DNA from 2 places in the Micromonospora sp. ANENR4 genome. Region 1 is predicted to be linked to the other one. Evidence: predicted binding sites of a transcription regulator. Region 1 holds the regulator's gene; the other holds the start of a gene.
The links. Region 1 encodes HspR, which represses chaperone genes until heat shock. Its sites were predicted from a motif close to TTGAGTNNNNNNNACTCAA; they were not measured.

Region 1 (6,749 bases):
CCTCGACGGCACGTCGTGAAGCGGCGGCCCCGCACCTGCCAGGGCCGCAGCGGAAGGTACGACGCGGAGCGGTAGGCGCCGACCGGCGCGGAGTTGGGCGGGGTCAGGCTCCGCCGCTTCGGACGTATTCGCAGGAGATTGCGCACGACACTGTCCCTTCTTGGAGACCAAAGGAGACGGGTGAGGCGACACGACTGGCCGCGCACGACCAGTCGCGCCGACCACGGGTGCCAACCGGAGGGCCGGTTTGCCTACCAGGCGTTCCGCCGAAGGCATCCGCACGAGGAACACACAATGCAAAGCATTGCATGACAAGGAGTGAGCATGCTTAGCACGCGAAGTGTTGGCTGACCGGTCTGACTCGTGGGAAGATCTTGGGGCCTACCAGGAGTTGCCGCCATGCCCCGAGTTTCGGACCGTCAGAGAATCGCGCAGGACATCAGAGACAAGATCGCTTCGGGCGAGTACGGCCCCGGCGACAAACTCCCCTCCCTGCGTGAGCTGATCGCGCACTACCAGGTGTCTGCGGAGCCGGTCCGCTCGGCGCTGTTGATCCTTCAAGCCGAAGGTCTGGTCGAGGGGCATCAGGGCAAGGGCACCTATGTCACCGCTCGCGACGACGCCCCCTGATCCCGCACCACCGGGCACCCGATCCACCCCGGACGCGGCAGGTGCGTGCCCGGAGTAGCCTCACCGGCGTGCGAGTACGTGTCGAACAGACCGCCCTGCCCGGGATCGGCGTACGTCATGATCTGATGACGGAGTCCGGCCGCCGGCTCGGCGTGGTCTCCCACCGCAATGGCCGTCGCGACCTGGTCCTCTACGACCCGGACGATCCCGACTCCTGCCAACACGACATACCCCTGACCGACGACGAGGCGGAGGCGCTCGCCGACATCCTCGGCGCGTCGCTGATGCTGGGTCAGCTCTCCGGTCTGCGTGAGCAGGCCGCCGGGTTGCTGACCGAGCAGATCGCCATCCCGGCGGGGTCGAAGTACGTCGGCAGGCGGCTCGCGGACACCAAGGCACGCACCCGGACCAGCGCGTCGATCGTGGCCGTGCTGCGTCAGGGCGCCGTGAACGTCTCGCCCGATCCCACCTTCCGGTTCGAAGCCGGCGATGTGGTCGTCGTGGTCGGTACCCGTCAGGGGCTCGACGGCGTGACCGCGATCCTCGCCGAGACCGATCCGGACGGCTGACGCGTATGCACGAAACCACAATCCTGCTCATCGAGGTCGGTGCGCTGCTGCTCCTGCTCGGCCTGCTCGGCCGGCTGAGCCGTCGCTTCGGCGTGTCGCCCATCCCCCTGTACCTGCTCGCCGGCCTGGCGTTCGGGCACGGTGGGCTGCTGCCGCTCAACGCCAGCGAGGAGTTCTTCGCGGTCGGCGCCGAGATCGGCGTGATCCTGCTGCTGGTCATGCTCGGCCTGGAGTACAGCGCCAACGAACTGGTGGGCAACCTCCGGTCCGCCGCGCCGGCCGGCGTGATCGACGCGGTGTTCAACGCGCTGCCCGGGTTCGCCTTCGCGCTCCTGCTCGGCTGGGGCTGGGTGGCGGCGGTGGTGCTCGCGGGCGTCACGTGGGTGTCGTCGTCCGGCGTGATCGCCAAGGTGCTCGGTGACCTGGGCCGGGTCGGTAACCGGGAGACCCCGGTGATCCTGTCCGTCCTGGTGATCGAGGACCTGGCGATGGCCCTCTATCTGCCGCTGGTCACCGCGCTGCTCGCCGGGGTCGGCCTGATGAAGGGCGGCATCGCGCTCGCCATCGCGGTGTTCACCGTCGTCGTGGTGCTGGCCGTGGCGATCCGGTACGGCCACCTGATCTCCGCCGCGCTCTCCGCCAAGGATCCGGAGGCGCTGCTGCTCGGGGTGCTCGGCCTGACCCTGCTGGTGGCGGGCGTCGCGGCCAAGCTCCAGGTGTCGGCGGCGGTCGGCGCGTTCCTGGTGGGCATCGCGTTGTCCGGGCCGGTGGCGCACCACGCCACCGAGCTGCTCTCCCCGCTGCGTGACCTGTTCGCCGCGGTCTTCTTCGTCTTCTTCGGGCTGGTCACCAACCCGCTGGACATGCCGCCGGTGCTGCTGCCCGCGCTGCTGCTCGCAGTGGTGACCATGGCGACGAAGGTGGCGACCGGCTACCTGGCCGCCCGCCGGGCCGGGATCGCCGAGCCCGGACGCTGGCGGGCCGGCCTGGCGCTTACTCCACGCGGCGAGTTCTCCATCGTCATCGCCGGGCTGGCCGTCGCGGCCGTCTACCCGGTGGAGCCGAAGCTCGCCGCGCTCGCCACCGCGTACGTGTTGATCACGGTGGTGACCGGGCCGCTGCTCGCCCGCCTGCCGGACAGCCCGTGGTTCAAGCAGTGGCTGCGCACCCGCGCCGCCGCCGCTCGTCCGCCCGCGCCGCTGCCCCTGGGCTCCGGCGACTGACCGGGCCGGGCCGGATCAGCCGAGGGCAGATCCGGCCCGGCGTTGTCAAATTGATCCCGGGAAGGTCTACCCCTGCTCTGTCCAACCGCGTTAACGTTTCGGCCCAGCAGCCAGGGTCCGCGGGTGGCCTGCGCCCCCGCCAGCGCAAGCGGAAGGTCGGCCGGTGAGCGTGCAGGAAGAGACGTTCCGCGGCTTCGCCAACCCGGTCGATCCCTCGCCCGCCGAGCTTCGGTCGTGGGCGTATCAGCCGGATTCGGTGCCGCTGACCTCGATGCCGCCGGACTGGGATCTGCTGGTCGCCGGTGACCACCTGGTGCAGACGCTGTTCGATCTGGCGATGGACCAGGGCTGCCCGGCGCGGCGGTTCGCGCTGCACTGCCTCTACATCTACGCCGCCGACGGCATCCGGACGAACTTCCGCGCCCACCCCAAGCGCCGGTTCCGCAAGCTGGTCGAGCAGGCCGAGAAGTCCGGCGACGACCTGATGCGCAACTGGGCGCACAACAGCCGGGTGCTGCTCGCCCGGCCGGATCTCTTCGTCTACCGGGACTGGTGCGAGGGCGGCCTGGTCCGCGAGAACCGCCGCCTCTGACCCCCCGGATCAGCGTCGCCCAGCCACCTCGACCCGACCCGCCTGGTCGATCATGAACTTGGCGGTGTTTGGTGTCCGGTTTGTCTCCGCCAACTTCATGATCGACCGCGAGGGGCGGGACACGAACGGGCCGGGATCCCCCGTGGATCCCGGCCCGCACGTCGGCAGGCCGTCTAGGTCGACCCGCCCTGCTTCTTGCGCCGCTCGTCGTCCCGCGCCCGGTCCACGCCGTGGTCCGTCTGGTCGGCGAAGCGCCCTTCCTTGACCTTGTCGCTGAAGCGTCCCTCGGTGACCCTGTCGAACCGCTCGCGGACGTTCTCGGCCACTTTCTCCAGCCGTTCCTCCGCGCGCTCGGCCACCTTCTTCGCCGGTTCCGTCATGGCTCCCCCCGCCAGCCCGGAGTCCGATTTGAGGCTTTTTTGCCCTGCGGAAAGCCTAGTCGACCCTGCTCTGCCGTACCCCGGCTTTCCCCGAGCCGGGCGGCGGACCGCCCGGGGAACGACGAAGGCCGGCGCAGCCCCGGGGGAGCGGGGCGCACCGGCCTTCCGGTACGAGGTCAGCGGTCGGGAGCGCGGCGCGGACGCCAGACGACGAGCGCGGTGGACGTCCGGTTGGTGGGCACGAGGTCGCCGCGGGGGAAGCCGCCGAGTGACTCCAGCTCGGCGATCCGCCGGTACGCGGCGTCCAGTTCCGCCTCCAGCCGGGCCACCCGCTGCTGCGCCTCTTCGAGCAGCCGCTCCAACCCGATGATCCGCTTGACCCCGGCCAGGTTGATCCCGTCGTCCTGGCTGAGCCGCTGCACCTCGCGGAGCAGCACCACGTCCCGGACGCTGTACCGGCGACCGCCGCCGGACGCCCGGCCGGCCTGCACCAGGCCCAGCCGGTCGTACTGGCGCAGCGTCTGGGGGTGCATCCCCGCCATCCGCGCGGCCACCGAGATCATCAAGACCTTGGCCTCGTAGGCCGGGTCACCCGAGCCGACGTACTCCTCCGACATGCCCGCTCACCTCCGGTGCCGCCGTCAACTGAATCGACGTACCCGCGCGTCGAGATGTTCCCGCGCGGCGGGCGGAGTCTGCGCCGCGAAGGTCTCCAGCGCCGCCCGCGCCTCGTCCGAGACCTTCGCCGGGACCACCACGTCGAGCGTGACCAGCAGGTCACCGGCGCGGCCGTCCTTGCGTACGACGCCCTTGCCGCGGGCGCGCAGCACCCGCCCGCTGGGCGTACCCGGTGGCACCCGCAGGGTCACCGTCCCGTCCAGGGTCGGCACGCGCAGGTCCGTGCCGAGAACCGCCTCGGCGTACGTGATCGGGACGGTCAGGGTCAGGTCGTCCCCGGTGCGCCCGAACAGCTCGTCCGGGCGGACCTTCACCTGCACGAACAGGTCGCCTGCCGGACCGCCCCGCTCGCCGGGCTCGCCCCGGCCGGCCAGGCGGATCCGCTGCCCGTCGGCCACCCCGGCGGGGAAGCGCACGTTCAGCGTGCGGGTCTTGGTGACACCGCCGGTGCCGTGGCACTCCGGGCACTTCTCCTCGACGATCGTGCCGACGCCCTGGCAGTTGCGGCACGGCTCGGAGAAGCTGAACGACCCCTGGTTGCGGGTGGTCACCCCGGCGCCGTGGCAGACCGGGCAGGCCACCGGCTGGGTGCCGGGCTTCGCGCCGTTGCCGTGGCAGGTGTCGCAGACGCCGGGTGCGCGCAGCGTCAGCGGCAGCGTGACGCCGCGTACCGCGTCGTCGAAGTCGAGCGCCACCTCGGTCTCGACGTCCCGGCCGCGGGCCGGGCCGCGCGGACGCGCCGGGCCTCCGCCGCCCCCGCCACCGGAGAAGATCGAGCTGAACAGGTCGGTGAAGCCGCCGCCGCTGAACCGGTTGTCGCCACCGCCGAACAGGTCGGAGACGTCGAACGGCATGCCGCCCGGCTGGCCCGCGCCGCGGGCGCTGCGCCGGAAGGCGCCGGAGCCGAACAGCGAGCGCATCTCGTCGTACTCGCGGCGCTTCTTCTCGTCGCCGAGCACCGCGTACGCCTCGGAGACGGTCTTGAACCGCTCCTCGGCACCGGTGTCGCCGGGGTTGTGGTCCGGGTGCGACTCCCGGGCCAACTTGCGGTACGCCTTCTTGATCTCGTCCGAGGAGGCGGACTTGTCCACGCCCAACGCGGCGTAGTAGTCCTTCTCGATCCAGTCCTTGGAACTCACCGGTCCACCCCCTTCCACGGGTCGAACCCCGGTCGCCCCGCCCGCCCGGTGCGGGCGGGCGGGACGTCACGGGTCGGCACTACTCCGGGTCCGCGACCGCGACCATGGCGGGCCGCAGCAGCCGCTCGCCGAGCTGGTAACCACGGCGCATGACCTGTACGCAGGTCGGCTCCGTCACGTCGGCGGAGGTCTGGTGCGCCACCGCCTCGTGCCGGGTCGGGTCGAACGGGTCACCCTGCTCACCGAACGCGGTCAGGCCGAACTTCGCGAGCGCGCCGGTGAGCTGCTCGGCCACGCTGCCGAACGGGCCCACCAGGTCGCCGTGCTCGCGGGCCCGGTCCAGGTCGTCGAGGATCGGCAGCAGCGCGGTGAGCACCGCCCCGGTGGCCTGCTCCTGGACCAGGTTGCGGTCCCGGTCGACCCGCTTGCGGTAGTTGGCGTACTCCGCAGTCACCCGCTGGAGGTCCCGGGTGAGCTCCTCCAGGTCGGTGCGGAGCGACTCCAGCTCGGCGCCGAGCGGCGTGTCCGTGCCGGGCCCGCCGTTCGGCTCGGCGGGCGAGTCGACCACGGTCGGACCGCTGACCTCGGCCTCGCCGCCGATCTCGTCGACCACGACCTCGGCCTCCTCGACCAGCCCTTCGGCGGGCGCGTCGGCGGCCGCGTCGGCCGCCGAGGCGTCGTTCGCCGGCTGCTCGGTCACCTTGCCGAGCTTGCGCTTGTCGCGGATGACGACCCGGGGTTCGTCGCCGGTGTCCTTGCCGGCGCCCGGCGCCGACCCGGTGGCACCCGGGTCGGCCGCTCGTGGCTTGTCCGTCATGCGGTTACCTCATCCCTCTGCGGTGCGAATCGTGTCCGGGACCGGATGTCACTTCTTGTCCTCGTCCACGATCTCCGCGTCGACCACGTCGTCGTCGCCACCGGCCTTCGGGCCACCGGCCGCACCCGCGCCGGCACCCGGCCCGGCCGCACCCGATGCGGTCTGCTCGCCCTCCTGCTGCTGGGCGTAGAGCAGCGAGCCCGCCTGCTGGGAGACCTGCGCCAGCTTCTCGTGCGCGGACTTGATCTTCTCGATGTCCTGCCCGCCGAGGGCGCTGCGCAGCTCGCCGAGCGCCTCGTTGAGCTGGTCGCGGTTCTCGCCGGGCAGCTTGTCGCCGCTCTCGGCGAGGAACTTCTCGGTCTGCCACTGGAGCGCCTCGGCGACGTTGCGGGTCTCGGCCTCCTCGCGGCGGCGCTTGTCCTCGTCGGCGTGCTCCTCGGCGTCCCGGCGCATCCGCTCGATGTCGTCCTTCGGCAGCGAGGAGCCGCCGGTGATCGTCATCTTCTGCTCCTTGCCGGTGCCCAGGTCCTTGGCGTGCACGTTCACGATGCCGTTGGCGTCGATGTCGAACGTGACCTCGATCTGGGGCACGCCGCGCGGGGCCGGCGGGAGACCGGTCAGCTCGAAGGTGCCGAGCTTCTTGTTGTAGGCGGCGATGTCCCGCTCGCCCTGGAACACCTGGATCAGCACCGACGGCTGGTTGTCGTCGGCGGTGGTGAAC
Region 2 (6,749 bases), on a different contig from region 1:
GAACGGCGGCAACAACGGAGGCCAGAACGGCGGGAACAACGGCGGGAACAACGGCGGCGGGAACAACAACGGCGGCGGCCAGAACAACGGCGGCAACAACGGCCTGAACGTGCTCGCCAAGGACTGCTCCGGCAGCCAGCTCCAGGCGCACGACGGTTTCCAGAACGGCAACCGGTGTGTGAGCACCGCATTCGGTGAGGTGGGTGCCGCGGCGAACAACCCGTCGCTGCTGATCACGCAGTTCCCGAACCAGGTGCGGCGCAACCAGCCGTTCACGCTCCGGGTCACCACCAAGAACCTGGTGCGGGACCGCTTCCTCGCCGCCGGTCAGGGCGGCTACTACCTGGAGAGCTCGCTGCTCAACGGCCAGGGCCTGGTACGCGGTCACTTCCACACCGCCTGCCGGATGCTCGGCAGCACCCGGCAGCCCCCGAACCCGCAGGACGTGCCGGCGTTCTTCGTCGCCACCGAGGACGGCCGGGGTGGCAACCAGCCGGACGACGTGCTGATCCAGATCCCGGGCCTGGCGCAGTCGGGCGTGGCGCAGTGCGCGGTCTGGGCCGGTGACGGCTCGCACCGCATCCCGATGATGGAGCGGGCGAACCAGACCCCCGCGATCGACGTGGTGCGCATCCGGGTCAACTGAGCGACGCGACGGCCGCGGCCGTCCGGGGGACTCCTCCGGGCGGCCGCGGCCTTTCCGCGTACGGGAACGGTGGGAGGCGATCCCGGAGGAAATCTCGTGCCGTGGGTATCCGCCGGACGAAAAGCGCCGTGCGGAGAATGCCGATCGGGGCCACGCCGATTTCTCAGCGTGACCCCGGGATGCCCGACGGTGAACCGGTGACGGTCAGCGGTTCTTGTACGCCTCGACCACCGACACCGGGATGCGCCCGCGCTCGGAAATCTCGAACCCGTTCTTGGCGGCCCATTCCCGGATGGCGCGGTTCTGCTCGCGGTCCATTCCCGAGGTGCTCGGCCGGGTCGTGCGACGGGCGCCGCGGGTGATCTCGGCGGCTCCCCGGCCGATTCGCCTGCCAGCGCTGATGTACGGATCCAGGGCCTTGCGCAGGACGCCCGCGTTCTCGTCGGAGACGTCGATCGTGTACGCCACGCCGTCCAGGCTGAACTCGACGGTCCGATCGGCCTTTCCGCCGTCGAGGTCGTCGGTCAGAACGGTGATTACTTTCCTTGCCATCGCCATTACTCCCTGTGTCGGGCGGGGTGTGGCTAAGAGTTTGACCTACCGCGCGGTAATCCCGCAACAATAGCCGACTGTTTCCATTCGGCGGGTCGCGGTAAACGGTGCCGCCATTGGGCGCGGAGCGCCGGAACGGGAGCGCTCGGCGTGGCGTGGGTCACAACCAGGAACAAGGGGCATCTTTTGTTACTTGAGCCAGACACGCTCAACCAACGTGATGGCAGGTGTTCGATGGCAACTCTTCCGGTACTCCCACTGACCGACGCCGTCCTGCTGCCCGGGATGGTCGTCCCGGTGACCCTCGACCCGACCACCCAGGCCGCCGTCGACGCGGCCCGCGCCACCGGCGACAAGGAACTCCTGGCCGTGCCCCGCATCGACGGCGAGTACGGTTCCGTCGGCGTGGTCGCCACGATCGAGAAGGTGGGCCGGCTGCCCAGCGGCGAACCGGCGGCGGTCGTCCGCGGTCTCGCCCGTGCCCGCATCGGCTCCGGCGTGCCCGGTCCCGGCGCCGCGCTCTGGGTCGAGGCGACCACACTCGACGAACCCGCCCCGGCCGGCCGCGCCCGGGAACTCGCCCGCGAGTACCGCGCGCTCATGACCTCGGTCCTGCAGCAGCGCGGCGCCTGGCAGGTGATCGACGCGATGGAGCGGATGACCGACCTGTCCGAGCTGGCCGACTCGGCCGGTTACGCGCCCTGGCTCAGCCTGACCCAGAAGACCGAACTGCTCGCCGCGCCGGACGTCACCGCCCGGCTGGACCTGCTCGTCGGCTGGGTCAAGGAACACCTGGCCGAGCAGGAGGTCACCGAGCAGATCAACAGCGACGTCCGCGAGGGGCTGGAGAAGTCCCAGCGGGAGTTCCTGCTGCGCCAGCAGCTCGCCGCGATCCGCAAGGAACTCGGCGAGGACGAGCCGGACGGCTCCGCCGACTACCGCTCCCGGGTGGAGTCCGCCGACCTGCCGGAGAAGGTACGCGAGGCGGCGCTGCGCGAGGTCGGCAAGCTGGAGCGGGCCAGTGACGCCTCACCCGAGGCGGGCTGGATCCGTACCTGGCTGGACACCGTCCTGGAGATGCCGTGGAGCACGCGTACCCAGGACAACACCGACCTGGCCGCGGCCCGGGCCGTGCTCGACGCCGACCACGCCGGCCTGGCCGACGTGAAGGACCGAATCCTGGAGTACCTCGCGGTGCGCAACCGGCGCGCGGAGCGCAACCTCGGCGTCGTCGGCGGACGCGGCTCCGGCGCGGTGCTGGCCCTGGCCGGCCCGCCCGGTGTCGGCAAGACCAGCCTCGGCGAGTCGGTCGCCCGGGCGCTGGGCCGCAACTTCGTCCGCGTCTCCCTCGGCGGCGTCCGGGACGAGGCGGAGATCCGCGGCCACCGGCGCACCTACGTCGGCGCGCTGCCCGGCCGGATCGTGCGTGCGCTGCGCGAGGCCGGCTCGATGAACCCGGTCGTGCTGCTCGACGAGGTCGACAAGCTGGCCGCCGGCTACTCCGGCGACCCGGCGGCGGCCCTGCTCGAGGTGCTCGACCCGGCGCAGAACCACACGTTCCGCGACCACTACCTGGAGGTCGACCTCGACCTGTCCGACGTGCTGTTCCTCGCCACCGCCAACGTGGTCGAGGCGATCCCGGGCCCGCTGCTGGACCGGATGGAGCTGGTCGCGCTGGACGGCTACACCGAGGACGAGAAGGTCGCCATCGCCCGGGACCACCTGCTGCCCCGGCAGCGGGAGCGGGCCGGGCTGACCGGCGAGGAGGTCACCGTCGCCGACGAGGCGCTGGCGCTGATCGCGGGCGAGTACACCCGGGAGGCCGGCGTCCGGCAGCTCGAACGAGCCCTGGCGAAGATCCTGCGCAAGGTGGCCGTCGCGCTCGCCACGGACCCCGCGCCGGTGCACGTGGACGCCGGGAACCTGGCCCGCTACCTGGGCCGGCCGAAGTTCACCCCGGAGTCGGCCGAACGCACCGCCGTGCCCGGCGTGGCGACCGGCCTGGCCGTCACCGGCGCCGGTGGCGACGTGCTGTTCATCGAGGCCACCACGATGGAGGGTGAGCCGGGACTGACGCTGACCGGCCAGCTCGGCGACGTGATGAAGGAGTCCGCGCACATCGCGTGGTCGTACCTGCGGTCGAACGGACGGCGCTACGGGCTGGACCCGAACGCGCTGGCCGGGCGGCGGATCCACCTGCACGTCCCGGCGGGCGCGGTGCCGAAGGACGGCCCGAGCGCCGGCATCACCATGGTGACCGCGCTGGCCTCACTGGTGACCGGGCGTCCGGTGCGGCCCGAGTTCGGGATGACCGGCGAGGTGACGCTCTCCGGCCGGGTGCTGCCGATCGGCGGGGTGAAGCAGAAGCTGCTCGCCGCGCACCGGGCCGGCCTCACCGAGGTGATCATCCCGAAGCGCAACGAGCCGGACCTGGACGACCTGCCGGCGCAGGTGCGGGAGGCGCTGACCGTGCACACGCTGTCCGACGTGGCGGACGTGCTCGCGCTGGCGCTGCGCCCGGCGGAGATCGAGGCGGGAACGCTCGCCGCGGCCTGAGCGGGGGCGGGGGTCCGGTGACAGCCGGACCCCCGCTCCACGGCGCGACCGGATGGTCCGTCCGGCACCCCGGCCGGCCGGAGCGTCGACAGCCGTTCCCGGCCCGGCATACTGGCCGGCGTGCGGCCAGGACCGACGGACGCCGCACGGAGAGGGCTGGTCAGGTGGCGCGCAGAGCAACTGACGGGGATCCGCCGGGAAGCGGAACTCCGGACCTCGGCGATCTTCTGGGCCGGGAGTTGAGCACCGCCGTGGTGATGTTCCACGAGGCGGTCGCCGCCCGGCGTGGCCTGACGGCCACGGAGAACAAGGCGCTCGATCTGCTGGCCCGGCGTGGCCCGCTCACCTCCGGTGATCTCGCCCGTCAGCTCGGGCTCACGCCGGGAGCGGTCACCGGGCTGGTGGACCGGCTTTCCCGCGCCGGGTACGCACGGCGCAGCCCGGACGCGACGGACCGGCGCAAGACGTTCGTCGTCGCCGACGTGGAGCGGCTCGACGCCGAGATGGGCCCGGTCTTCGCGCCGCTGGGTGCGGCGATCAGGGAGCTGACCCGCGGGTACACCGAGGCGCAGCTCGCCACCGTCGAGCACTTCGTCCGCAACGTGGTGGTCATCCTCCAGGAGCAGACCTCCCGTGTCTCCGACTCCTCGACTGACAGGGCCTGACAAAAACATTTCAGTGCGCTAAAATGTTTAGCATGCTGAATCAATCTACGGAAGCCGGCGTCCGCCGCGCCCTGGCCCGGGTCGCCGACGCCTGGGGTGAGGGCGACCCGGACCGGTACGCGGCCCTCTTCAGCGAGGACGCGGACTACACGGCCTACGACGGCACCCGGATGGCGGGTCGGCGCGCAATCGCCGACGGTCACCGGGCGCTGTTCGGGGGCGTCATGCGCGGCTCGCGCATGACCGTCCGAGAGCCGCGCATCCGGCACGTCGCCACCGACGTCGCCGTGGTGTGGGCGCTGGGCGGGATCATCATGCGCTGGCAGCGCGGCCGTACCGAGCCGTCGGCGAAGCGGCTCTCGGCGGTCACGTTCGTCCTCGTCCACCAGGGGGACGACTGGCTCGTGACCGCGTTCCAGAACACCAGGTACCGTCCGTGGTCGCGTACCGTCGTCGGGCGGCTGACGAACCGCATGGCGGGTGGGGACGGCCGGTGACCGTCACCGCCGGCGGTGACGGGCACCCGCCGGCGGTGGACGCCTCAGCGGCGGCCGCGGCGGCCGGCGTCGAAGGGACGCTCTCGGCCGTCGGACTCGCCGCCGTCCCGGTCCCGGCGTACCGTCGCCTTGCGGCCCTTGATGGTGGTGCCGCGCAGCCCCGCGATGATCTCGTCGGCCACCGCCTGCGGCACCTCGACCAGGGAGAACCGGTCGGCGATCTCGATCGAGCCGATGTCCCGGCCGTTGATCCGGGTCTCCCCGGTGATCGCGCCGACCAGGTCCTGCGGCCGCACCCCGGCCCGCCGGCCCAGCCCGATGAAGACCTGGGTGGTCCCGCCGGTACGCGGACGGCCCGGCCCCCGGCGCTCGCCCCGCCCGCCGGTCTCCGGCCGGCCCTCGCGCGGGCCGCGGACCGGAACCTGCGGGATCTCCTCTTCGTCGTCCGAGCCCGGTGACGTCGCCTCGTGCGCCAGCTTCACCGCCGCCAGCGCCACCTCGACCAGGTCGAACTCGTCGGTGAGCGACTCCACGATCGCCCGGTACGGGTCGAGGTCGTCCTCCAGCAGGCTCTCCCGCAGCGCGGCCTGGGTCAGTTCCAGCCGCCGGGTCCGCATGTCGGCGACAGTGGGGATCTTGTCGATGGCGATCCGCTGCCCGGTGACCCGCTCGATGGTCTTGAGCATCCGGTGCTCACGCGGCTCGGCGAGCGTGATCGCCACACCCTCCCGTCCGGCCCGGCCGACCCGCCCGATCCGGTGCACGTACGACTCGGGGGCCGACGGCACGTCGTAGTTGACCACGTGGGTGAGCTGCTCGACGTCCAGCCCTCGGGCGGCCACGTCGGTGGCGACCAGCAGGTCCGCCGTGCCGGCGCGCAGCCGGCCCATCACCCGGTCCCGCTGCTCCTGGCTCATCCCGCCGTGCAGCGCCTCCGCCCGGTAGCCCCGGCCGTTCATCGTCTCGGTGAGCCGGTCCACCTCGTCGCGGCTGCGGCAGAACACGATCGCCGCGGTCGGCGACTCCACGTCCAGCACCCGGCCCAGCGCGGCCGGCTTGTGCCCCCGGGCCACGATGTACGCGCTCTGGCGCACCCGGGGCGCCTCTCCGGCGACCGGCCGCTCCCGCTCGATCCGGATGCGCACCGGGTCGGTCAGGTGCTGCCGGGCCAGCCCGTCGATGCGGGCCGGCATGGTGGCCGAGAACAGCACCGTCTGCCGGCCGGCCGGGGCGTGCTCCAGGATCGCCTCGATGTCCTCGGCGAAGCCCATGTCGAGCATCTCGTCCGCCTCGTCCAGCACCACCGTGCTCAGCGCGCCGAGCCGCAGCGTGCCCCGGGCGATGTGGTCCAGGGCCCGGCCCGGCGTCGCCACCACCACGTCCACCCCGTGGTCGAGCGCGCGCAACTGCCGGCCGATCGGCTGCCCGCCGTAGATCGGCAGCACCCGGGCGCCCAGGTCCTTGCCGTAGCGGTGGAACGCCTCGGAGACCTGCACGGCCAGTTCCCGCGTCGGCACCAGCACCAGCGACACCGGGTCGCCCTCGGCCCGCCCCACCGGCATCCGCTGCAGCAGCGGCAGCGCGAACGCGGCGGTCTTGCCCGTACCGGTCGCCGCCTGCCCCAGCAGATCCTGCCCGGCCAGCAAGGGAGGGATGGCCTCCCGCTGGATCGGCGTCGGTTCCTCGTACCCGAGCGCGGACAGCGCGCCCAGCAACTCGGTGCGCAGCCCGAGATCGGCGAAGGCGATGGCGTCCTCGGCGTCGTCGGGAACGGCGGGGTCGGTCGGGGTCGGTGCGGCGGTCATGCGACAAGTTTTTCATCACCGCCGCGCG

Region 2: the regulator HspR is predicted to act here: its motif matches at 1,392-1,410, upstream of lon (endopeptidase La).

What each region holds. Positions count from the first base shown of each region.
Region 1 is NZ_JADKYQ010000005.1:50,615-57,363, forward strand. Features, by position in the region: gene IRY44_RS10100 (DivIVA domain-containing protein) at 1-146, opposite strand, end outside; gene IRY44_RS10105 (winged helix-turn-helix domain-containing protein) at 400-630, shown strand; gene IRY44_RS10110 (cation:proton antiporter regulatory subunit) at 699-1,199, shown strand; gene IRY44_RS10115 (cation:proton antiporter) at 1,205-2,422, shown strand; gene IRY44_RS10120 (hypothetical protein) at 2,586-3,014, shown strand; gene IRY44_RS10125 (hypothetical protein) at 3,188-3,394, opposite strand; gene IRY44_RS10130 (heat shock protein transcriptional repressor HspR) at 3,571-4,011, opposite strand; gene dnaJ (molecular chaperone DnaJ) at 4,036-5,211, opposite strand; gene grpE (nucleotide exchange factor GrpE) at 5,291-6,028, opposite strand; gene dnaK (molecular chaperone DnaK) at 6,077-6,749, opposite strand, start outside.
Region 2 is NZ_JADKYQ010000002.1:398,685-405,433, forward strand. Features, by position in the region: gene IRY44_RS05035 (hypothetical protein) at 1-646, shown strand, start outside; gene IRY44_RS05040 (Lsr2 family protein) at 851-1,198, opposite strand; gene lon (endopeptidase La) at 1,433-3,754, shown strand; gene IRY44_RS05050 (MarR family winged helix-turn-helix transcriptional regulator) at 3,994-4,419, shown strand; gene IRY44_RS05055 (SgcJ/EcaC family oxidoreductase) at 4,452-4,916, shown strand; gene IRY44_RS05060 (DEAD/DEAH box helicase) at 4,961-6,721, opposite strand.